Regions from separate parts of the Schinkia azotoformans genome, predicted to be linked through region 1. Evidence: predicted binding sites of a transcription regulator. Region 1 holds the regulator's gene; the other holds the start of a gene.
The links. The regulator CtsR, encoded in region 1, represses protease genes until heat stress. The targets are predictions, from matches to a motif close to ATGGTCAATAAAGGTCAAACA.

Region 1 (11,684 bases):
CCCAAATTGCATGTAGTCCGGAATAGGTTAAGATTACCTCGATATAGCTTCTCGCTGCAGGATCTTGTTCAAAAATGACTTCGACATCTTCACGTAACATTTTAAACACTTCAATTCCCCCCTATTAGAAAAGCGCAAGCGCCTTGCTCATCGCCGTACAAACTGGAGGGTCTTTGACTTATCGTAGGGAGAAGACCTGAAGTTTGCTAGGCGATAGGCGCTGGAGCTAGACAATGATATGCAAAATTATATACTTTTAATATAAAAAAGCGCCCCTATGCTAATGCACAGAGACGCTTACGCGCGGTTCCACTCTGTTTGGGTAAAAGAACAAGTGCTATTACCCCAACTTCCCCCTTATAACGGCAGAGTCCCGCTTTTATCTACTAGAGTGATCGTTCAATAAAAGACTCAGAGGTGCATTTTCAAGATGGTCCGCTTAAACTACTTTCAGCCGGAGGTAGTTCTCTCTACTAAGCCAAAACAATCTCTACTTTTCCTCATCAACGTTTATACCTATACTATATTAGCTTTTTCTCGAAATGCCAATCAATTTATTTAGGCGGGCAAGAATTTTATCTTTTCCCAACAAGCGAATCGCCTGTGGAAGATCAGGTCCATGGACTTGTCCAGTTGTTGCAACACGTATTGGCATAAATAAATTTTTGCCTTTATGACCAGTTTCCTTTTGCACAGCCTTCATAGCCGCCTTAATGTCTTCAGCCTCGAATGTTTCAAGCTGCTCAACTTGTTGTTTAAAGTTTCTCACGACTTCAGGAACGCTTTCCCCACTTAATACCTCTTTTGCTTCTTCATCGAACTCAATATCTTCCTTGAAGAATAATTCAGTAAGCTCAACAATTTCAGCCCCATAGCTCATCTTTTCCTGATGAAGAGCAATTAAATCACGAGCCCATGCCCTTTGTTCATCTGTAAGATTCTCAGGAAGACGTCCGGCTTTAATTAGATGCGGCAATGAAATTTGAACGAGTCTGTCCACATCTACTTGTTTAATATATTGATTGTTCATCCATGTTAATTTATTTGTATCGAACACGGCAGGTGACTTAGCTAAACGGCTAGGGTCAAAGATTTTAATAAATTCTTCTTTTGTAAAAATCTCTTGTTCCCCGCCCGGTGACCATCCTAAGAGTGCAATAAAATTAAATAAAGCTTCAGGTAAGTATCCTAACTCTTCATATTGCTCAATAAACTGAATGATTGATTCATCACGTTTACTTAACTTTTTATGGGATTCATTTACGATTAATGTCATATGTCCAAAAATCGGCGGTTCCCAACCAAATGCATCATAAATCATCAGTTGTTTTGGTGTGTTAGTAATATGATCATCACCGCGAAGAACGTGGCTCATTTCCATCAAGTGGTCATCAATAACAACAGCATAATTATAAGTTGGAATACCATCCTTCTTAACAATAACAAAGTCTCCAAATCCATTGGAATCAAAGGATACTTCGCCTTTGACAATATCCTTAAAGGCAATTGTTTGATCAGAAGGAACTTTAAAGCGAATGCTGGCTTTACGGCCTTCTTCTTCAAGTGCTTTATGGTCTTCTGCAGACAAGCCACAGCATTTTCTAGAATAAGCTGGTGTTTCTCCTTTTGCCATTTGAGCTTCCCGCTCTTGTTCAAGCTCTTCTTCCGTACAATAACATTTATAGGCTGACCCCTTCGCTAATAATTCTTCCGTATACTTTTGGTAGATTTCGATGCGCTCCATTTGGCGGTACGGGCCATACTCTCCACCTATATCAATGCTTTCATCCCAGTCAATTCCAAGCCAAGTTAAGTATTTAAGCTGGCTTTGCTCCCCACCCTCAATATTTCTCTTAACATCTGTATCTTCAATACGAATAATAAATTTCCCATTTTGATTTCTTGCATATAAATAATTGAATAAGGCCGTACGTGCATTACCAATATGTAAATGCCCCGTTGGGCTTGGTGCATATCGAACTCTAATTTGCTTTGCCATAATTTCAGACACCTTCCGTTTTTTCCTAATATTTCTACTCTAACTTTAAATCTTAATGAATATTACCAAGGTGGTCAAGCTTGTTATTTAGTTAATAAAATAACGGCTTGAGCGGCAATTCCTTCACTGCGGCCGATAAAGCCAAGTTTCTCCGTCGTTGTAGCTTTCACATTGATTTGGCCAATTTCCGCTTCTAAAAGACTAGCAATACGCGCTCTAATTTCCTCAATATATGGTGCCATTTTCGGCTTTTGGGCAATGATTGTACAATCTAGGTTCCCAAGCTTATAGCCTTCCTTTTTTACAAGTGCCCAAACATGCTCCATTAGCTTTGCGGAATCCGCGCCAAGAAAAGCAGGGTCAGTATCAGGAAAATGCTTGCCGATATCACCAAGTGCTAATGCTCCTAAGGCTGCATCACTAACTGTATGAAGAAGTACATCGGCATCAGAATGGCCTAGCAAACCTTTTTCATACGGAATCGTAATTCCGCCGATAATAAGCGGTCTCCCTTCCACTAATTGATGAACGTCAAATCCTTGTCCAATACGAATCATTTGTTTATCTCCCTTTTTTATATTTAGCTAAAATTGCTTCCCCATAAATTAAATCCTCTGGCGTTGTTAGTTTAATATTTTCGTAATCCCCTAATACGATATGTACCTTTTTCCCTAATCTCTCCACTAAACTTGAATCATCCGTACCTAGAAATTGATCGTCTTCTGCCTTTTGGTGTGCATCTAAAATAACAGAAAGACGAAAAGCTTGTGGGGTTTGCACCGACCACAAGCTTGAACGCTCCACTGTTTTTTCTACTATGTTGTTCTGTACTGCCTTAATCGTATCCTTCATAGGCACTGCAACAATAGCCCCCTCATTTCTAGAGGCGCTGTTTACAAGTTTATGAATAATCGATTGTTTAATAAACGGTCTTGCCCCATCATGAATAAGGACAATGGCATCTTCGTCTGGTACGGCCTTCAATCCGTTATAGACACTATTTTGTCTCTCTTTCCCGCCGTTTACTATTTTAAGAACATTTTTAATATGATATTTGCGAATAAGTTCAATAAATAGATTTACCTCATTTTCATTAACGGCTAAGATGACACCTTTGCAGTGTTCATCTTGTTCAAACACATTTAAAGTATGAATAATGACAGGTATTTGATTTAAGGGAATAAAAAGCTTATTCATCCCTGCATTCATTCTTTTCCCTTGCCCTGCAGCAGGTATTACAACATAATAGTCCATCGTCTTCCCCTTATAAAGTCATTATAGTGCTTTCTCTAAAGCCTTGGGCTTAGCAAAAATCATTCGTCCCGCTGATGTTTGAAGGACACTAGTGACCAGAACATCAATACGCTTACCGATATAATCTCTACCTTCTTCGACAACGATCATTGTGCCATCATCAAGATAAGCAATCCCTTGATTATGTTCTTTCCCATCTTTTATAACCTGTACATTTAATTCTTCCCCTGGTAGAACAACCGGTTTTACGGCATTGGCCAGATCATTAATATTTAAAACTGAAACATTTTGCAATTCACAAACTTTATTTAAATTAAAGTCATTTGTAACGACAATGCCGGAAGTGATCTTTGCCAATTTTACAAGCTTGCTATCAACTTCCTGGATTTCTTCAAAATCACCTTCATAAATTTCCACATTAATTTCTAATTCTTTTCGAATTCGATTCAAAATATCCAAGCCACGGCGGCCTCTATTTCGTTTTAAGGCGTCCGAGGAATCGGCAATGTGCTGTAACTCCTCTAACACAAACTGCGGGATAACGATCGTCCCTTCTAAAAATCCGGTTTGGCAAATATCAGCGATACGACCATCGATGATGACGCTTGTATCAAGGATTTTCAATTTCCCCGGTACATATTCTTCTGCTTGATCTGCCTCATTGGCTTGTGGCTTCTTTTTATCTTTTGCCCCAAGCCGTGCTGGAAGCGAAAATAAATTTATAAGCTCTTCACGCTTTTTAAACCCTGTTTGAAACCCTAGATAGCCGAGAAACAATGTTACAAATATTGGAATAATTGTGCTTAACACTTCGAATTTAATACTTTTTAAAGGAATCATAATTAAAAAAGCAACAATCAAGCCTACAATCAAGCCTAAGCTTCCAAATAAAATATCGGTCGCCGGCGCCTTTACCAACGATTCCTCAATCTTACGGATTAAACCAACAATATAATCAGTTAACCAAAATGTAGAAAGAAATAAAATAATTGCTCCGTAAACTGTGCAGGCATAAGGGGACGCAAACCACCCGATATTACCTACATTCATTAACTCTAAAAATAGCGGAAAGTACAAGAACCCTAGTGTTCCGCCCACGATAATAAAAAATAGCTGAACGATTTTTTTAACCATTCCTTCACCTCCTTTTATCATTATTAACTTTTTTTCTATTTTAAAAACATTGTTCGTTACAGAAAAATAATATTTCACTTACTATTTTATATTGAAATGATGATAAATATCAATTTTGTAGGCAGATTACTAAAAATTGCATAAGCTAACGTTCCAAGGTGTGATCTAATGCTTCTGCTACTGTTGAAACGCCGATGACTTCGATGCCCTTCGGAGCTGTCCATCCGCCAATATTTCTTTCCGGTATAATAACCCTCTTAAAACCAAGCTTCGCTGCCTCCTGAACACGCTGTTCGACGCGGGAAACCCTTCTTATTTCCCCTGTTAACCCGACTTCGCCAAACACTACATCTGTTGGGTTGGAAGGTTGGTCACGAAAACTCGAAGCAATACTTACAGCCACACCAAGGTCAATTGCTGGCTCGTCAAGCTTAATTCCACCGGCTACTTTCAGATAAGCATCATAAGCCCCTAATAAAAACCCTACTCTTTTCTCTAGAACAGCCATAATCAAAGACACCCTGTTATGATCAATTCCTGTCGCCATTCTCCGCGGGTTTCCAAAGCTAGTCGGTGCTATTAAAGCCTGAATCTCCACTAACACTGGGCGTGTACCTTCCATCGAAGCAACAACTATGGAGCCAGCAGCACCTTCTGACCGTTCCTCCAAAAATATTTCGGAAGGATTTAGTACTTCCCGTAAGCCTTCTTCCTTCATTTCGAATATACCCATTTCATTTGTTGAACCAAATCTGTTTTTAACCGCCCTTAAAATACGATATGTATGATGGCGTTCCCCTTCGAAATACAAAACTGCATCAACCATGTGCTCAAGTAGTCTTGGACCAGCGATCGATCCCTCCTTTGTGACATGTCCGACTAAGAAAATAGCAATTCCCTTCGTTTTTGCAATTCGCATAAAGTGAGAAGTACATTCCCTTACCTGCGACACACTGCCAGGGGCAGATTGAACCTCAGGATGATAAACGGTTTGGATTGAATCGATAACAACAAAGGATGGATTCATTTCATCAATTGCTTTTTCTATATAAGCTAAATCTGTTTCGGATAAAACGAAAAGGTTATCACTTTCTATACGTAAACGATCGGCCCGAAGTTTCGTCTGGCGAGGAGATTCTTCTCCAGATATGTATAAAACTTTATGATTTCGATTTGCAAGCTGTGAGGATATTTGTAATAAAAGTGTGGATTTTCCAATTCCAGGGTCGCCGCCAATTAACACAAGTGATCCTGGAACAATACCTCCGCCTAAAACTCTGTCCATCTCCTTATACTCTGTATATATTCTCGGCTCGCTAACAGATTGAATGGTGGTAATCATTTGAGGCTTATTTGTTCCAGCTATTGTCTCAGAAGAAGTAACAAATGATTGTCTTCTTGATGATTTTGGGAGCTCTATTTCCTCCACCATTGTGTTCCACTCATTACACCCAGGGCATTTCCCCATCCATTTCGGTGTTTCATAGCCACATACCTGACAGCAAAATTTTGTTTTTTTCTTTGACATGAAAAAATCCCCTCTTAATTAAAGTTACCACATATTGTTAATATTTATGATACCATAACGAATAATGTAATCAAAAAGAAAAAAAGGACGCTTTTGGCATCCTTCCTTAAGTTCAAACACTACTCTGTCTTTACTACATAATCATCATTTTCTACATCAATGATGATTTTATGACCCTTTTGAATAGTCCCTTTTAATAACTCTTCAGATAAGCGGTCTTCAACCTGCTTCTGTAGTGCTCGTCTTAATGGTCTAGCACCATATTCAGGATCAAAGCCTTCATTTGCAATTTTTTCTTTCGCTGCATCTGATAACGCAAAATCAATGTCCTGCTCTTTTAAGCGTTTTGTTAATTCATTCGCCATTAACGTGATAATTTCATTAATATGCTGTTTCTCTAAAGAGTGGAAGACAATAATTTCATCAATACGGTTTAAGAATTCAGGACGAAATGCCTTTTTCAAAGCATCCATTACCTTCGATTTCATGTCCTTGTATTCTTGACCCTCTTGAACATTAAAGCCTACATATTTATTACGCTTAAGCTCGCTTGCACCGACATTTGATGTCATAATCACAATCGTATTTCGGAAGTCAACAGTACGTCCTTTTGAATCAGTTAAGCGACCATCCTCTAATACTTGAAGAAGAATATTAAATACTTCTGGATGTGCTTTTTCAATTTCATCTAAAAGAATTACAGAAAACGGTTTACGACGAACCTTTTCGGTTAATTGCCCCCCCTCTTCATGACCTACATAGCCTGGAGGTGAACCAACTAAACGGGATGTTGTATGCTTTTCCATATACTCTGACATGTCAATGCGGATCAAAGCATCTTCATCGCCGAACATGGCTTCTGCAAGAGCGCGAGCTAATTCCGTTTTACCTACACCAGTAGGGCCGAGGAAAATAAATGAACCGATTGGGCGCTTTGGATCCTTCAATCCGGAACGTGCTCTACGGATTGCTTTTGCTATAGCTTTTACAGCTTCCTCTTGGCCGATTACACGAGAATGGAGAATACTTTCCATGTTCAATAGACGGTCTGTCTCTGCTTGAGCCAATTTAGATACAGGTACTCCAGTCCAAGCAGAAACCACTAAAGCAATATCCTCTGTAGTTACTTCTGAGTTTTCTTTACCCTGTCTTTCTTTCCACTCTTTCTTCGTTTTTTCGACATCTTCACGAAGACGCTGCTCTGTATCTCTTAACGAAGCAGCTTTTTCAAATTCCTGACTTTGAACGGCTGCATCTTTTTCTTTTCTAATTTCCTCGAGCTTTTGCTCTAACTCTTTTAAGTTAGGCGGAGCAGTATAAGAGCGAAGACGGACTTTGGCTCCTGCCTCATCAATAAGGTCGATCGCTTTATCAGGAAGGAAACGATCTGATATATAACGAGCGGAAAGCTTTACGGCCTCTTCAATAGCCTCATCTGTAATGGAAACACGATGGTGGGCTTCATAACGGTCACGTAATCCATATAAAATTTGGATTGCTTCTTCTTGAGTCGGTTCACCAACTTGGATTGGCTGGAACCGACGTTCAAGGGCAGCATCCTTTTCAATATATTTTCGGTATTCATCTAATGTTGTGGCACCGATACATTGCAGTTCCCCACGTGCAAGGGAAGGTTTAAGAATATTGGATGCATCAATTGCACCTTCTGCTCCACCCGCACCAATCAAAGTATGCAATTCATCGATGAACAAGATAATATTGCCTGCCTGGCGAATTTCATCCATCACTTTTTTCAAGCGGTCTTCAAATTCACCACGATATTTAGTTCCGGCAACAACAGTACCCATATCGAGCGTCATGACGCGCTTATTACGTAAAATTTCGGGTACTTCATTTTGAACGATTTGCTGGGCAAGACCTTCCGCAATCGCTGTTTTACCTACCCCAGGTTCACCGATTAAAACCGGATTATTTTTTGTTCGGCGGCTTAATACTTCAATTACACGTTGGATTTCTTTGCCTCTGCCAATAACAGGGTCAAGGCTTCCTTCACGGGCAATTTGCGTTAAATCGCGGGCAAGACTGTCTAATGTTGGAGTATTAGCATTTGCTACCACCCCGCCGGAATGACTGCTGGAAGTAGATTCATTGCTTCCTAACAGTTGTAAAACCTGCTGGCGTGCCTTATTTAAGCTTACACCTAAATTATTTAATACACGGGCTGCAACGCCTTCGCCTTCACGGATGAGTCCAAGTAAAATATGCTCGGTCCCTACATAGGAATGGCCCAACTTTCTCGCCTCATCCATAGAAAGTTCGATCACCTTTTTGGCTCTTGGTGTATAGTGAATCGTTTGACTCGCTTCATCACCCCTGCCAATAAGGGCCTCCACTTCCTCTTGGATTTTTTCCGGCCCAAGATTTAGGGCTAATAGTGCTTTTGCTGCAATCCCTTCACCCTCACGAATAAGGCCTAATAAAATATGCTCAGTCCCGATATTACTATGTCCTAAACGAACCGCTTCCTCTTGTGCAAGTGCCAATACCTTTTGCGCACGTTCGGTAAATCTTCCAAACATCATTTAGATCACTCTCCCATCGAATCCTTTTCTAATTTTAATCGTTCTCGGATTAGAGTTGCTCTCCTTACATCTCTTTCTTCAGGAGCTAGTCTTTTTCCTGCAAATCTCTGTAAAAAACCTGGCTGCGTTAAAATCATTAATTCACTTAATATTGATCTTGAAACATTTTGTATAAATCCTAAATCAATGCCAAGCCTTACATCTGATAAACACCGGGAAGCTTCAGTTGATGGAATGATGCGGCTATTTGCTAAAGTGCCATAGGAGCGCCATACCTTATCTTCAAGCTGGATAGAGGAGGATCTTACAAGCATATCCCGTGCCGAGCGCTCTTGAGCAATGACTTGGGCAACTACACTTTCTAAATCTTTGACAATATCCTCTTCCGACATACCTAAGGTAATTTGATTTGAAATTTGAAATATATTTCCTTGTGCTTGACTACCTTCACCGTATATACCTCTCACAACCAATCCTAGTTGGTTAATGGCAGGTATTATTTTATTCATTTGATTTGTTAAAATGAGGGCTGGCAAATGAACCATTGCAGATGCCCGAAGTCCAGTCCCAACATTTGTAGGACAGCTCGTTAAATAGCCCCTTTTCTCATCAAATGCAAAATCAACTCTTTCTTCGATCCAATCATCAATCGCATTGGCAACCTGTAGAGCCTGGGATAATTGCAGTCCCGGAAATAAGCACTGAATCCTGACATGGTCCTCTTCATTGACCATTATGCTAACCTCTTCATTTTCTGAAAGGATCACTGCCCCTTGCTCTGCATCATCAGCAAGATGAGGGCTGATTAAATGTTTTTCAACTAATACTCGCTTATCAATCGGTTCAAGATCCATCATTTTAATAAGTTCAAATTGACCAAGATTGGGGTTAAAACTGCGGTTTACAATGGACTCCTTCATTAACTCGACAACTTGTTCTAAATCATCCCCAGAAGCTAAAGTAGGAAAAACGATGTCTTTCAGATTTCTTGCTAGACGGACCCTGCTGCTCAGCACAATATCACTATCAGGACCTTCTTGGCTCATCCAAGGGCTTAATGCCTGATTAATAAAACGTTGTAATGACATTTATGAGCGCTCCCCCTCTCTATGCTCACTTAAGAGTTGCTCTAAGGAGCGGATTTTGTCTCTGATTTCAGCCGCTCTCTCAAACTCCTCATTGTGAATTGCTTTTTGGAGCTGTTCCTTTAATTCCACAATTTCCTTCGTTAGATGAAGATTACCGCCTATTCGTTTTGGAATTTTACCTTCATGTGCTGTATTTCCGCTATGAACCCTTCTTAAAATCGGATCTATTTTGTTGCTGAATGTCTTGTAGCAGTTTGAACACCCAAACCTTCCAATCTTAGAAAATTGCTGGAATGTCATGCCACATTGATTACATTGCTCAGTAACAAGATTTCCAAAAGGATTACTGCTTGGGCTTGTAGATAGAGGATAATCTAAATTTAATAAGCCGGAAAGGAGGTTGCTAATCGAAAACCCTCCGGCCCCAGACATAATTTCACCTTTTTCCCTTGCACATTGCTCACAAAGATGCGTTTCCGTTTTCTGTCCGTTAATGATCTTAGTAAAATGGAGCGAAGCAGGGTTTTGGTGACATTCTTGACATTCCATAATTACACCTCTCCCTTTTTTAGGTTCGTTATTGGGTAGTTATTTACTTATATTTTAAGGTGAACAGCATCGATTTCAAAATGTTGGAGCGTAACTCATCTCTACCTGGTAATTCGATTAAAAGCACACTTCGATCAATAGCACTAATAATTAATTTAGCTTCCCTTTGAGAGATTACTTGTTCTTCAAGCAACCTTTCAATTAGAACCTCTGATGTAGACTGCGAAATTCTATTTGGAATAAGTTCAATCATTTGGTCAATTAATTCAGCATGGTCATCTGTTTCGACCTTTATGATCCGAATATACCCTCCTCCACCCCTTTTACTTTCCACTATATAACCTTTTTCAATCGTAAACCGAGTGTTGATCACGTAATTAATTTGTGAGGGGACACATTGGAATTTTTCAGCTATTTCATTTCTTTTAATTTCAACGACATTTTCTTCACTAATATGCAATACCTTTTTTAAATATTGTTCAATAATATCAGAAATATTTCGCATCAATCCCTCCCCTTTCTACTGACTTTGACTTTCTTTGACCATGAATATATTATATAGCCGAATCAAGATTCTTTTCAACTTTTAAGTCTAAGAAAAACACAGTAGTAGCATACCCACTTTTAATGGAGCACAAACGGAGAAATGGGAGATTGCCTCCTACGTTTACATTTTGGGTCTCAATAGATTTGCTGAACATAATCATTTGTCGAGATTTTATCCAGGATTTTCGCACGAATGGATGGGTCCTTCATTTTAATTTCTATTGTTATTTTCTTTTGATCGGCTTCACCTTCATTATTTTTTAATGATTGGATAGATACTTTTTGAAATGATATATCATTCTCTTCCAATACCTGCAATACCTCATTAAGCTTATTGCATTTCTTGTCCATTACAACCGTTAATATTTCCGTATTGCTTGTGGAAAGAATTCTCTTTTCAAACTTATTCAAAAAAATTAAACTTAATAACACAACAATTGTTGTTAGTAGAGCAGGTGCGATCATTCCAACCCCCACGATTAAGCCAATTCCAGCAACAACCCAAATGGATGCAGCTGTTGTTAATCCATGAACGGTAACACCTTTGACTAAGATCGTTCCCGTACCCAGGAAACCGATACCACTAATAACGTAGGAAGGGATTCGTGCCGGATCAAATCTAATATTGGCATTCATATCAATATAGTCTTGAAAGCCATAAAGGGATAAAAGCATCATTAAACAGGAACCCACCCCGACTAACAGATGTGTCCGAAATCCTGCCGGATGTTTTTTGATTTCCCGTTCAAGTCCGATGATTCCACATAATAAGGCAGCTATAAAAATCCTAATCGTCATTACCCAGAAGTCATTTCCTAAAAATTGTTGCAGTTCCATAGTTGAGCCCCCTTTTTTACACGTACCTATCTATATAATTCGCAATTCATTCCGTTTTTTCCTTGTAAATCGAAAATGTATATTTTGTAGCTTTGTTGGAGCGTGGTAAGGAATTTATGTGTACTCTATGTATGTGGTAAAGGATTGGACTTGTGCTTTTTATTGTATTAAAAAGAAATACAAAAAAGAACAGCATTTCTGCTGTT
Region 2 (11,684 bases), on a different contig from region 1:
TAGAAGAGGCATAGATATAAAAAGTATTGAACAAGAAACAAAAATTAATTCATTTTTCTTAAGCGCATTTAAGCGTTTAATTCAAATGGAGCAGGAAATTGATTCTTATACAGTTGATAAAGTAACAGAAGAGTTTATGAAAAAAGTAAAAAAATATGGATTCTCAGATTCGTATTTGGCAACAGCTTGGAATGTTTCTGAAGCAGACATTCGTGATTTAAGAAAAGGTTTTAACATTTTTGCAGCTTATAAAATGGTAGATACATGTGCGGCTGAATTTGAAGCTAACACGCCATACTATTATTCAAGCTATTTCGGTGAGTGCGAGGTTGAACAAAGCGACAAGAAAAAAGTATGTATTATCGGCTCCGGACCAATTCGTATTGGTCAAGGCATAGAATTTGATTACAGTTCTGTTCACGGTGTTTTAGCCCTCCAAGAAGAAGGCTATGAAACAATTATGATTAATAATAATCCAGAAACTGTCAGCACAGACTATGAAATGGCAGACCGCTTATATTTTGAACCATTAACACTGGAGGATGTCCTAAATGTGCTTGAAGTGGAAGGCACTAACGATGTAATCGTTCAATTTGGCGGACAGACCGCCATTAATCTAGTTTCTCAGTTGGAACAAGCCGGTGTAAACCTTCTTGGAACGAGTGAAGATATAATTGATCAACTGGAAGATCGTGATCGTTTTTATCAGCTTTTACGTAAAGTGGATGTTCCACATATACCAGGTGAAATTGCCGAAAATATAGATGATTTAAAAGAAAAGGCTGCGTTGATTGGATTCCCGATCCTTTTAAGACCATCCTATGTAATTGGCGGTAAAGGGATGATTATTCTTAAGAATGAACAGGAATTAGATCAATTAATAACAGGTCAAACTGAACAAGTATTCCCAATTCTTTTAGATGCTTATGTTGCTGGCAAAGAAGCCGAAGTGGATGTCCTAACGGACGGAGAAGAAATTTTAATACCTACCATCATTGAGCATGTCGAAAAGGCTGGCGTCCATTCAGGAGATAGTACAGCGATTTTACCTTCCATATCAATTTCGGATCATGAAAAAGGGCTAATGGCTGAGTATTCAAAGCGAATTGCGAAGGAACTGAATTTTAAAGGCATCATGAATATTCAATTTGTCCTTTCTGAGGCAAAGGTTTATGTGTTAGAGGTAAATCCGCGTGCAAGTAGAACGGTGCCAATCTTAAGTAAGGTAACAGGCGTACCTGCAATACAAATTGCGACAAAATTATTGCTTGGGAAATATTTAACTGATATTACAGACCAAAAAGGTCTTTTACCTGATCGTCCTTATATCACGATTAAGTATCCTGTATTCTCAACGATCAAGCTTGCCGGCTTAGATCCGGTATTAGGCCCGGAAATGAAATCAACCGGCGAAGGGATTGCGATTGCCGAAACAAAGCAAGAGGCATTTTATAAAGTATTCCACTGGAATGAACAAAAAGCGCACAATAAAAATGAAATCTTCATTGATGACAGTGACTTAGACAACGATTTTATCGAAGCTATTAGCAGCTTAATTAATAAAGCAGGCTTAACAGTTGCAAAAAATAAAGATTATGAAAAATGGGTGCAAAATCCCAAAGCATTAGCATTAATTAGTTTATCTAAAAAGAAAACGGAACAAGAAATTGAAAAACGTCAACTAGCGTTAAAATATCGTCTCCATGTTTTTACAGAATGGGAAACAGTAGAAGGATTTTTACTAGGTATTAGAGAAAGTAGCTTTAGTGTTAATTCGATTCAAGATTGGCTAACGAAAAAAAATATTGAGAAGGAAGTGGTTTAAATGAGCACAACAATGATTGCAGCACCGAAATTGCACGTAGATGATTTGTTAACATTAATTGATTTAACCCAAGACGAAATCGTAGATATAATTAAAACAGCCATTGAGTTAAAAAAGCTGCACAAAGCAGGTCAACACTTAGACGTATTAAAAGGAAAAACGATGGGAATGATTTTTGAAAAATCATCAACCCGTACTCGTGTTTCCTTCGAAGCAGGAATGACTCAATTAGGCGGCCATTCCATCTTCTTAAGCAGTAAAGATACACAGTTGGGAAGAGGAGAGCCTATTTCCGATACGGCACAAGTTCTGTCTGAGTACATCGATATTATTATGATTCGTACTTTTGAGCATGAACGTGTTGTTGAATTAGCAAAACATGCAACGATCCCTGTTATTAATGCCCTAACAGATGATTATCATCCATGTCAGGCCTTAGCAGACTTAATGACAATTTATGAAATTAAAGGAAGCTTAAAAGGGCAAAAGCTTGTATATGTTGGCGATGGCAATAATGTAGCACACTCGTTAATGATAGGCTCCGCTAAAGTTGGCGTGGATTGCATCGTCGCTTGTCCTGATGCCTATCAACCAAAAGCTGAAGTTGTTGAGATTGCCAAAAAGTTTGCTGAGGAAACGGGTGCAACGATCGAAGTAGTCAATGATCCAATTGAAGCTGTTAAAGGCGCTGATTTCATCTATACTGATGTTTGGACAAGTATGGGCTTTGAAGACGAGGCTGCTGAAAGAATACAGACTTTACAACCATACCAAGTGAATGCTAAATTAATGCAATATGCTAAGGATGATTATTCCTTTATGCATTGTTTACCTGCACATCGCGGTGAAGAAGTAACAGCTGATATTATTGATGGCCCACATTCTGTTGTAGTTCAAGAGGCCGGCAACCGACTTCATGTACAAAAAGCGTTAATTTTAGGGTTGCTTAATAAATAATGTTTTATACGAAGGGCTTTCTCAATTAGTTGAGAAGTCCTTTTTGTATTTTCTCCACCTTTATCCATTAATGAGTTTAAAGAAACCGGACATAATAGTAGTGAACCTTAAATTCAAGGAGGTTTTTATAATGGGGCAACCACGTCAATTTCGCGCCGGTCAGAAAGCACCGAATAATGGAATTTATGTTGAAATCGGTGAAACTGGATCAATGGTCCAAAAACCGCAATCAATAAGGCTTGAAGTCGGGGAGCGTTTCCCAGAGAATTCAAACCATAACCGTGTCTGGACGTATAAGAGTAAGTTTAAATAAGAAACACTATCCGCCTGAAGTTCATAGGGCGGATTTTTTTTGTTAAATCGCTTATTTAGTTGAATTTTTCACTGAAAATGCCCTATAATATAAATAGGTCAAAGTTGGTCAAATTATTCGAAAGGTGAGAGGGATTAATATGGATATGAATAAAATGACTGAGAAAACACAAGAAGCCTTAGTCAACTCCCAGTCGTTGGCTGTGAGAAAAGGACACCAGCAAGTAGACGTTGAACATGTATTTTCTTCACTCCTTACCCAAGAGGATGGGATCACTACTAGCATTTTACAAAAATTAAATATTAACCCGGGAACCGTCCAAAAATTAGTCGAGGAAGCTTTAAATAAGCTGCCAAAGGTATCTGGTTCAGGAGTTGAATCAGGTGCTGTTTATATTACACAAAGATTGCAGTCATTATTAGTCCGTGCTGAAGATGAAGCGAGCCGCTTGAAAGATGAGTATATTTCTGTTGAACATTTAATATTGGCTATGACTGACGAAAAACAAACGACAGAAATAGCAAAAATCTTTCAACAAATCGGCTTTGATCGTGCTTCCTTATTAAAGGTGCTTACGGAGGTACGAGGAAATCAACGGGTAACAAGTCCGACTCCGGAAGTCACTTACGATGTTCTTAAAAAATATGGACGTGACTTAGTTGAAGATGTTAAAAAGGGAAAAATCGACCCAGTCATTGGCCGTGATGCTGAAATAAGACGGGTTATTCGGATTTTATCAAGGAAGACAAAAAATAACCCAGTCCTAATTGGGGAGCCGGGGGTAGGTAAAACAGCAATAGTTGAAGGCCTTGCGCAAAGGATCGTTCGCAAAGACGTACCCGAAGGATTAAAGGATAAAACGATTTTTTCATTAGATATGAGCTCCCTTGTAGCTGGCGCCAAATATCGTGGTGAATTTGAAGAACGATTAAAGGCAGTCTTAAATGAGGTTAAAAAGAGCAATGGCAGAATTTTATTATTTATCGATGAGCTTCATACAATTGTAGGAGCTGGTAAATCAGAAGGTGCGATGGATGCCGGCAATATGTTAAAGCCAATGCTTGCTCGTGGGGAACTGCACTGTATTGGTGCCACGACATTGGATGAACATCGAAAATATATTGAAAAGGATCCCGCGCTTGAAAGAAGATTTCAACAGGTGCTTGTAGAAGAACCAACAGTTGAAGATACGATTTCAATCTTACGAGGATTAAAAGAAAGATTTGAAATTCACCATGGGGTTAACATCCATGACCGTGCCCTTGTAACAGCAGCTGTGCTGTCAGACCGTTATATTACGGAACGATTTTTGCCTGATAAAGCTATTGATCTGATTGATGAAGCATGTGCAACGATTCGAACAGAAATTGATTCGATGCCTTCTGAATTAGATGAAGTGACACGTAAGATCATGCAGTTGGAAATCGAGGAAGCCGCCCTAAGTAAAGAAAAGGATCAAGCAAGCCAAGAGCGGTTAGAGGCTTTAAGAAAAGAATTAGCAAATTTCAAAGAAACTGCCCATGTGATGAAAGCGAAATGGGATGAAGAGAAAAAAGAGCTACAAATGATTCAACAGTTAAGGGAACAGCTCGAAGCATTAAGACGTTCACTTGAAGATGCGGAAGCAAAGTATGATTTAAATAAAGCGGCAGAGCTAAGACATGGAAAAATCCCTGCACTTGAAAAGCAATTAAAAGAAAAAGAACAACAATTAATGATGTCAGAAAAAGAAGGCCGACTTCTTCGGGAAGAAGTAACAGAAGAGGAAGTCGCAGAGATTGTCGGCCGTTGGACAGGGATTCCAGTATCGAGACTGGTGGAAGGAGAGCGTGAAAAACTTCTTCGTTTGGATCAAATACTCCATGAACGGGTTATCGGCCAGGATGAGGCTGTACAGCTTGTTGCGGATGCTGTCATTAGGGCTCGTGCAGGTGTGAAAGACCCTAACCGTCCAATCGGTTCTTTCATTTTTCTAGGACCGACAGGGGTTGGTAAAACGGAGCTAGCCAAAGCACTGGCAGAAAGCTTGTTTGATAGTGAAGAGCATATGATTCGGATCGATATGTCCGAATATATGGAAAAGCACGCTGTATCAAGATTGATTGGGGCCCCTCCAGGATATGTTGGCTACGAAGAAGGGGGACAATTAACAGAAGCCGTTAGAAGAAAACCGTATTCCGTTATTTTATTAGATGAAATTGAAAAAGCCCATCCAGAAGTATTCAATATCCTTCTGCAAATGCTTGATGACGGTAGGATTACGGATTCAAAAGGTCGTGTAGTTGATTTTAAAAATACAGTCATTATCATGACATCGAATATTGGATCTGCCCATTTACTAGAAGGATTAACCGATAGTGGACAAATTCAGGAGCCAGTTCGTGAAAAAGTATTGGCTCAACTGCGCCACCATTTCCGTCCTGAATTCTTAAACCGGGTAGATGATACGATTTTGTTTAAGCCTTTAACTGTAAAAGAAATCTCTGGTATTGTCGGTAAACTTGTTAATGAATTACAAGCACGCCTTCAGGATCGTCAAATTAAATTGTCGCTAACGGAGGAAACTAAATTGTTTATTGCTAATGAAGGCTTTGACCCAGTATACGGCGCACGACCATTGAAACGTTTTATTCAACGTTTTATTGAAACAAAAGTAGCTAGGGAAATTATTGCAGGTAATATAATAGACGGTTCCAATGTTGTCATTGATGTTGAAAACGGCGACTTAAAGATAAAGGTCACCGAATAGAATAAAAAGAGGCTGAATCCGTGATTCAGCCTCTTCCTTTTAGTGATGTTCTTGTGGTTCGTTTGGTACGCCTGCTTCACCAAGGAAAATAACGATAATTGAAAATACTGCGCAAAGGAAAACACCTTGCATGAAATTATATGTACCACCCGTCATACTGCTTACTACATATACAAGCATTTGGCTTAATAAAAATGTCCAGAATACAGTCCAAAATATACGCATTACTTATTCACCTCGATTTTAAGCACGTTTGAAATTAATTTTACCATATATTAAGTTAAAAATATAGGTAAATAACCTTTGCTTTTTTTAAATTATGTCATACATTAGAAGTGTATGTACAAGAGTAAAGAGGCGGGGAAAACAATGAATCTCGATCAACATTTTTTTAAAATTAATGATCAATGGAACGTAATTCACCTTCCTGAACGCCCCAATGGCTTTGCTATCTTAATTATCGGTGATCAGAATCATTATGTGGACAAAACGACAAGCTTGTGGATTCAAAATCCAGAACGATTTCAAATGCTTGAAAATTTAAGGGAAAAAGGTTACACGATTTTTTATTCTAATTTATTTGGCAGACATTGGGGGAGTCCAAAGTCAGTTCATCTGTTAAAACAGCTTTATCATTTAGTAATCCGTAGAGAAATTCTAAATGACAAAATTCACGTAATCGCTGAGGGCATGGGTGCTCTGACTGCATTAAGACTAATGAATGAAATGGAACCATCACTTCGATCTGTCTCAATGTTAAGTCCTTGCCTAGATCTTAAAGCTTTTATAAATACCGAAAAAAATAATAAATTATTTTATAAAAGATTACTGAAAGAATTAGCCTTTTCTTATAAGATTGAAGAAAAATATGTTGAATCAGAAATAATCAACAATTTTGATCTTTGTAATTTTACATCTAAAACTCCGGTGAAAATTTGGCACTCTACAAATCGGGTCCTATATTCATTTTCTGATCATAGCCGAAGTTTTGAGAAAATCCGTGAGCAAGAAGGAGCACCAATAGAACTTTCGATACATTTATTTGAAAAAAGATTTCATATTACTTCAAACATTATTTCTTACCTAAAAAGATATGAGCAGGTTTTATGAGAAGGGCGGACAAAGTTCTGTCCTTTTCTTTTTTTATTCTAAAATTAGCAGTCCGGCATAGTTATTAAGTAAAATAGACTTGGAGGGCTTTTCATGAAGAAAGCGATGGTAATTGGTTCACTAGGATTTATCGGCTTTTCCCTTTCTAAACGTCTTTTGGAGGAAGAGTTTGAAGTTATTGGGATTGATCATTTTTCTGAAAAACATGACCAACTTAAAGAGCAAAAGCTGTTGGAAATTGCTAGGAATAGTAATTTAATATATATTAATAATCCAGTTGAAAATCTTATTTTAAAAGAAGTGGCCGAGAGTTGTGATGTCCTATATTATTGCTTACATGACTCAGATATTAATAAAAACAATATAAATAAAAAAATGACAAAAATGAAAGATATTCTTACGAAGGTAATGGACTATTGCAATGAAATTATGTGTAAATTTGTTTATCTTTCATCCTACGAAAGCTTAAATCAACGTAACCCAATAGGTCAAATGAAAATGGAAGAAGAATATGAAATTGAAAATTACAGTAAACTGAACAAAAACTTTTTTTTTCATATTGTGCAGCTTCCTACAGTCTATGGTCCGTGGCAGCCTGATTCGATGACGTTTCAACAATTAATTATGGGAAAGGATTCACCTTCGATCGATCCAATTAGAGAGGATGCTATTTTTGTTGAAGACTTAGTAGAAATTTTATTAGAATTACCAGCAGATTTAGATGTCAATAAAATAATAAAAATTAACAGCAATAGAAAAAATCAGTGGCAAGAAGGGGTAAATCTTATTAAAGGAACTTCAAATCCGAAACAGGAGTCAAGTGAACTTGAGGTAAAGAATGTGAAGGATCAGGAAGTCTATCATAGGCATTTACAAACAACTCTAGAAGAAGGAATCAGACGACAAAAGGAGCATTATAAGTATCTACAAAAACTAAAAGGATTAGGATTAATTTAAAATCCTTTTACATCTTTGTATCTGTTGGGTAAAATAGAAATGTTGGATACATAGATGAAATGGATATAATAGGGAGGGGCTTGTTTTGAAAAAGCTTCTTTTAATTTTGGCAACATTTATACTATTAGTCACTGCTTGTGGACAACCAGCTACCAATCTTTCAACAACAAAGATAGGATTACTTTTACCGGATACAATCAATGAACCAATATGGGGGAATAAAGGGTATAAAGGCCTATTATTGATACAATCTGCATTAAAGGCTGATGTTTATTATAAAGAAAGTATGAAAACGAGAATGGAAGTAAAGGAAGCGTTGGATGAATTTGAAGAGGAAGGCGTTAACCTTGTATTCGGACATGGGGGTGAGTATGGTCCTTTTTTCGAAGAATTACATAACGACTATCCTGATATGGATTTTGTATATTTTAACGGAAACTTTACAGCTGAAAATGTGACGAGTATTAAATTTGAATCTCATGCAATGGGATTTTTTGGTGGAATGGTTGCAGCAGAAATGAGTAAAACAAAACATATTGGTGTCATTTCAGCTTTTAATTGGCAGCCAGAGGTTGAGGGGTTTGTTAAGGGAGCTGAATATCAAGACCCGAATGTGGTTGTTGATGTTCATTATACGAAGAGCTGGAGCAATAAGGAAAAAGCTTTAAAAGCCTACAGTGAAATGGAAAAGACAGGTGTTGATGTGTTTTATCCTGCCGGTGATTCCTTTAATCTTCCGGTAATTGAAGCTGTAAAAGAGGACGGGCATTATGCAATTGGTTATGTCTCTGATCAATTAGATCTAGGTGAATCAACGGTTCTAACTAGTACGGTTCAACATGTCGAAGGGCTTTACAAACTGATTGCCACTCAATATATTGCCGGCAAGTTTCAGCATGGAATTAAAACCTTTGATTTTGGAGATGATGTTATTTCTTTAGGAGACTTTAGCCCGGAAGTTCCTGATGAACTGAAGGTTGAAGTTAATAAAGCTGTTGAATTATACAAATTAACTGGGGAGTTTCCCGGTAGAAAATAATGAGATGAAGGGGTAAAGATGATGGATCAAGAAAAAAATTTTAAATTTATGCAAATTGCGATGAAGTATTTACCTGAGGCACAAATGATGCTTAAGGAAAAAGGGATGGAAGTAAATATGGATATGATGCAGCCAATGCTCGATGTCCTATTAAAGGTCATGAACGATGCGTATGAGCTTGGAGCATCGGAAGCTAAAGCCGAGTAAAAAGTTTGTTTGAAGGGGTGGACCTAACAGTCGACCTCTTTTGTACATTTCTTTTTATAGACAAGAACTAGTAAGTGTTATAAAATTAGTACCAAGTCATAATATTTGATCATATACCATGATCATAAATTTTGAGAATGCAAAGGGGTTTTGTTAATGAATGCTGGTATAATTGGTATTGGACGTTATCTTCCTGAGAAAATTGTTACAAATGCAGACTTAGAGAAGATTATGGATACTTCAGATGAGTGGATTCAAACAAGAACAGGAATTAAAGAAAGAAGGATTGCTGACGATACAATCAATACTTCACATATGGCTTTTTTTGCTGCTGAAAAAGCAATCGCGAATGCTGGAATTACGGCAGAGGATATCGATTTAATCATTACGGCTACCGTTACACCTGACTCTCCTTTCCCATCCGTTTCATGCTTAGTTCAAGAAAAGCTAGGTGCGAAAAAAGCGGCAGCAATGGATATTGGAGCTGCATGTGCTGGCTTCATGTATGCGATGGTAACAGCTCAGCAATTTATTCAAACAGGAACATACAAAAATGTGCTTGTAATTGGTGTTGAAAAGCTTTCAAAAATTACCGATTGGACTGACCGCAATACAGCAGTATTGTTCGGTGATGGAGCTGCTGCGGCTGTTATAGCGCCGGTATCAGAAGGAAGAGGAATTCTTTCATTTGAGTTAGGTGCAGATGGCGTTGGGGCAAAGCATCTTTATCAGGATGAGTACATTATTATGAATGGCCGTGAAGTCTTTAAATTTGCAGTCCGTCAAATGGGTGAATCAGCTGTCAATGTAATCGAAAAAGCTGGTTTAACGAAGGAAGATGTTGATTTTTTAGTTCCACACCAAGCTAATATTCGAATTATGGAAGCATCTAGACAAAGGCTAGAGCTACCAGAAGAAAAAATGTCAAAAACAGTAGACAAATATGGCAATACATCATCATCCTCTATTCCGATTGCATTAGTTGAGGAAATTGAAAATGGAAAAATAAAAGATGATGATATCATTGTTATGGTCGGTTTTGGCGGCGGTTTAACTTGGGGAGCTATTGCTTTGAGATGGGGCAAATAATTTAGCAGGAATTCGTAAGCAATGATAGAATTATAATAAATTGTACATTTCAATATGAAAGGTGTCATGCGTTTATGGAAAAAAGACGAGTTGTAATAACAGGACTCGGTGCGGTTACACCATGTGGTCTTGATGTAGATACGACTTGGAACAATGTAATCAACGGAGTCTCAGGCGTCAATGAAGTTACACGGGTGGATAAAGAATTATTCCCTGCTAAAGTAGCAGCTGAACTGAAAAACTTCAATCCTGAAGATTTTATGGATAAAAAAGAAGCAAGAAGAATGGACCGTTTCACTCAATATGCACTTGCAGCGGCTTTTATGGCTGTTAAAGATGCTAATTTAGAAATTACCGATGAGAATGCTGAAAGAGTTGGGGTTTGGATTGGCTCTGGTATTGGTGGAATGGAAACCCATGAAGAACAACATAAAAACTTCTTGGAAAAAGGGTACCGCCGTGTAAGTCCTTTTTATGTACCAATGATGATTGCAGATATGGCTGCAGGGCAAGTATCCATTGCCTTAGGTGCAAAGGGTATTAATGCATGTACAACAACTGCATGTGCTTCTGGTGCTAATTCAATCGGTGATGCATTTAAGGTCATACAGCGTGGGGATGCCGACGTTATGATCACAGGTGGAACGGAAGCCCCAATTACGAATATGTCATTTGCTGGTTTCTGTATGGCAAAAGCTTTATCTACAAATCCGGACCCTAAAACGGCAAGTCGTCCATTTGATTTAAATCGTGATGGATTTGTTATGGGAGAAGGAGCAGGCATAGTCGTTCTTGAATCATTAGAAACAGCATTAGCCCGCGGCGCAAAGATTTACGCTGAACTTGTTGGGTACGGAGCAACTGGTGATGCCTACCACATTACTGCACCGGCACCAGGTGGTGAAGGCGGAGCAAGAGCGATGAAACAGGCATTACAGGATGCAGGTTTGCAGCCGGAAGATATTAATTATATTAATGCCCATGGTACAAGTACTGACTATAATGATAAATATGAAACAATGGCAATTAAAGAGGTATTCGGTGAACATGCTTATAAATTAGCAGTAAGCTCAACTAAGTCGGTGACAGGTCACTTATTAGGAGCTGCTGGTGCTGTTGAAGCTATCTTTTCAGTAAAAGCAATTACCGATGGAATCATTCCTCCGACCATGAATCTTGAAACTCCAGATCCTGAATGTGACCTAGACTATGTTCCAAATCAGGCTAGAAAACAGACAGTAAACGCTGTATTAAGTAGCTCACTAGGATTTGGCGGACATAACGTTTCATTAGTCTTCAAAAAATACGAATAATAAAAGCCACCCGAATGGGTGGCTTTTAAAATGTAAAGAAGGTATATCATTGTCTAGCTCCAGCGCCTATCAAACTTCAGGACTCCTCCAGTTTGCTAGGCGATGAGCAAGGCGCTTGCGCTTTT

Region 2: a site for CtsR is predicted at 3,190-3,210, ahead of clpB (ATP-dependent chaperone ClpB). Genes of this name have one in related genera too.

Annotation. Positions count from the first base shown of each region.
Region 1 covers NZ_JARSMD010000020.1:202-11,885, reverse strand. The annotation lists gene cysE (serine O-acetyltransferase) at 1-109, opposite strand, end outside; T-box leader at 287-516, opposite strand; gene gltX (glutamate--tRNA ligase) at 527-1,999, opposite strand; gene ispF (2-C-methyl-D-erythritol 2,4-cyclodiphosphate synthase) at 2,083-2,556, opposite strand; gene ispD (2-C-methyl-D-erythritol 4-phosphate cytidylyltransferase) at 2,561-3,253, opposite strand; gene P9E47_RS12505 (PIN/TRAM domain-containing protein) at 3,275-4,387, opposite strand; gene radA (DNA repair protein RadA) at 4,533-5,915, opposite strand; gene clpC (ATP-dependent protease ATP-binding subunit ClpC) at 6,035-8,458, opposite strand; gene P9E47_RS12490 (protein arginine kinase) at 8,464-9,546, opposite strand; gene P9E47_RS12485 (UvrB/UvrC motif-containing protein) at 9,547-10,095, opposite strand; gene P9E47_RS12480 (CtsR family transcriptional regulator) at 10,139-10,600, opposite strand; gene P9E47_RS12475 (MgtC/SapB family protein) at 10,777-11,478, opposite strand.
Region 2 covers NZ_JARSMD010000005.1:90,982-102,665, reverse strand. The annotation lists gene P9E47_RS02750 (carbamoyl phosphate synthase large subunit) at 1-1,825, shown strand, start outside; gene argF (ornithine carbamoyltransferase) at 1,826-2,782, shown strand; gene P9E47_RS02740 (YjzC family protein) at 2,913-3,095, shown strand; gene clpB (ATP-dependent chaperone ClpB) at 3,235-5,844, shown strand; gene P9E47_RS02730 (YjzD family protein) at 5,884-6,069, opposite strand; gene P9E47_RS02725 (alpha/beta hydrolase) at 6,214-6,954, shown strand; gene P9E47_RS02720 (NAD-dependent epimerase/dehydratase family protein) at 7,048-7,911, shown strand; gene P9E47_RS02715 (BMP family ABC transporter substrate-binding protein) at 7,997-8,950, shown strand; gene P9E47_RS02710 (ComZ family protein) at 8,972-9,157, shown strand; gene P9E47_RS02705 (beta-ketoacyl-ACP synthase III) at 9,314-10,246, shown strand; gene fabF (beta-ketoacyl-ACP synthase II) at 10,321-11,559, shown strand.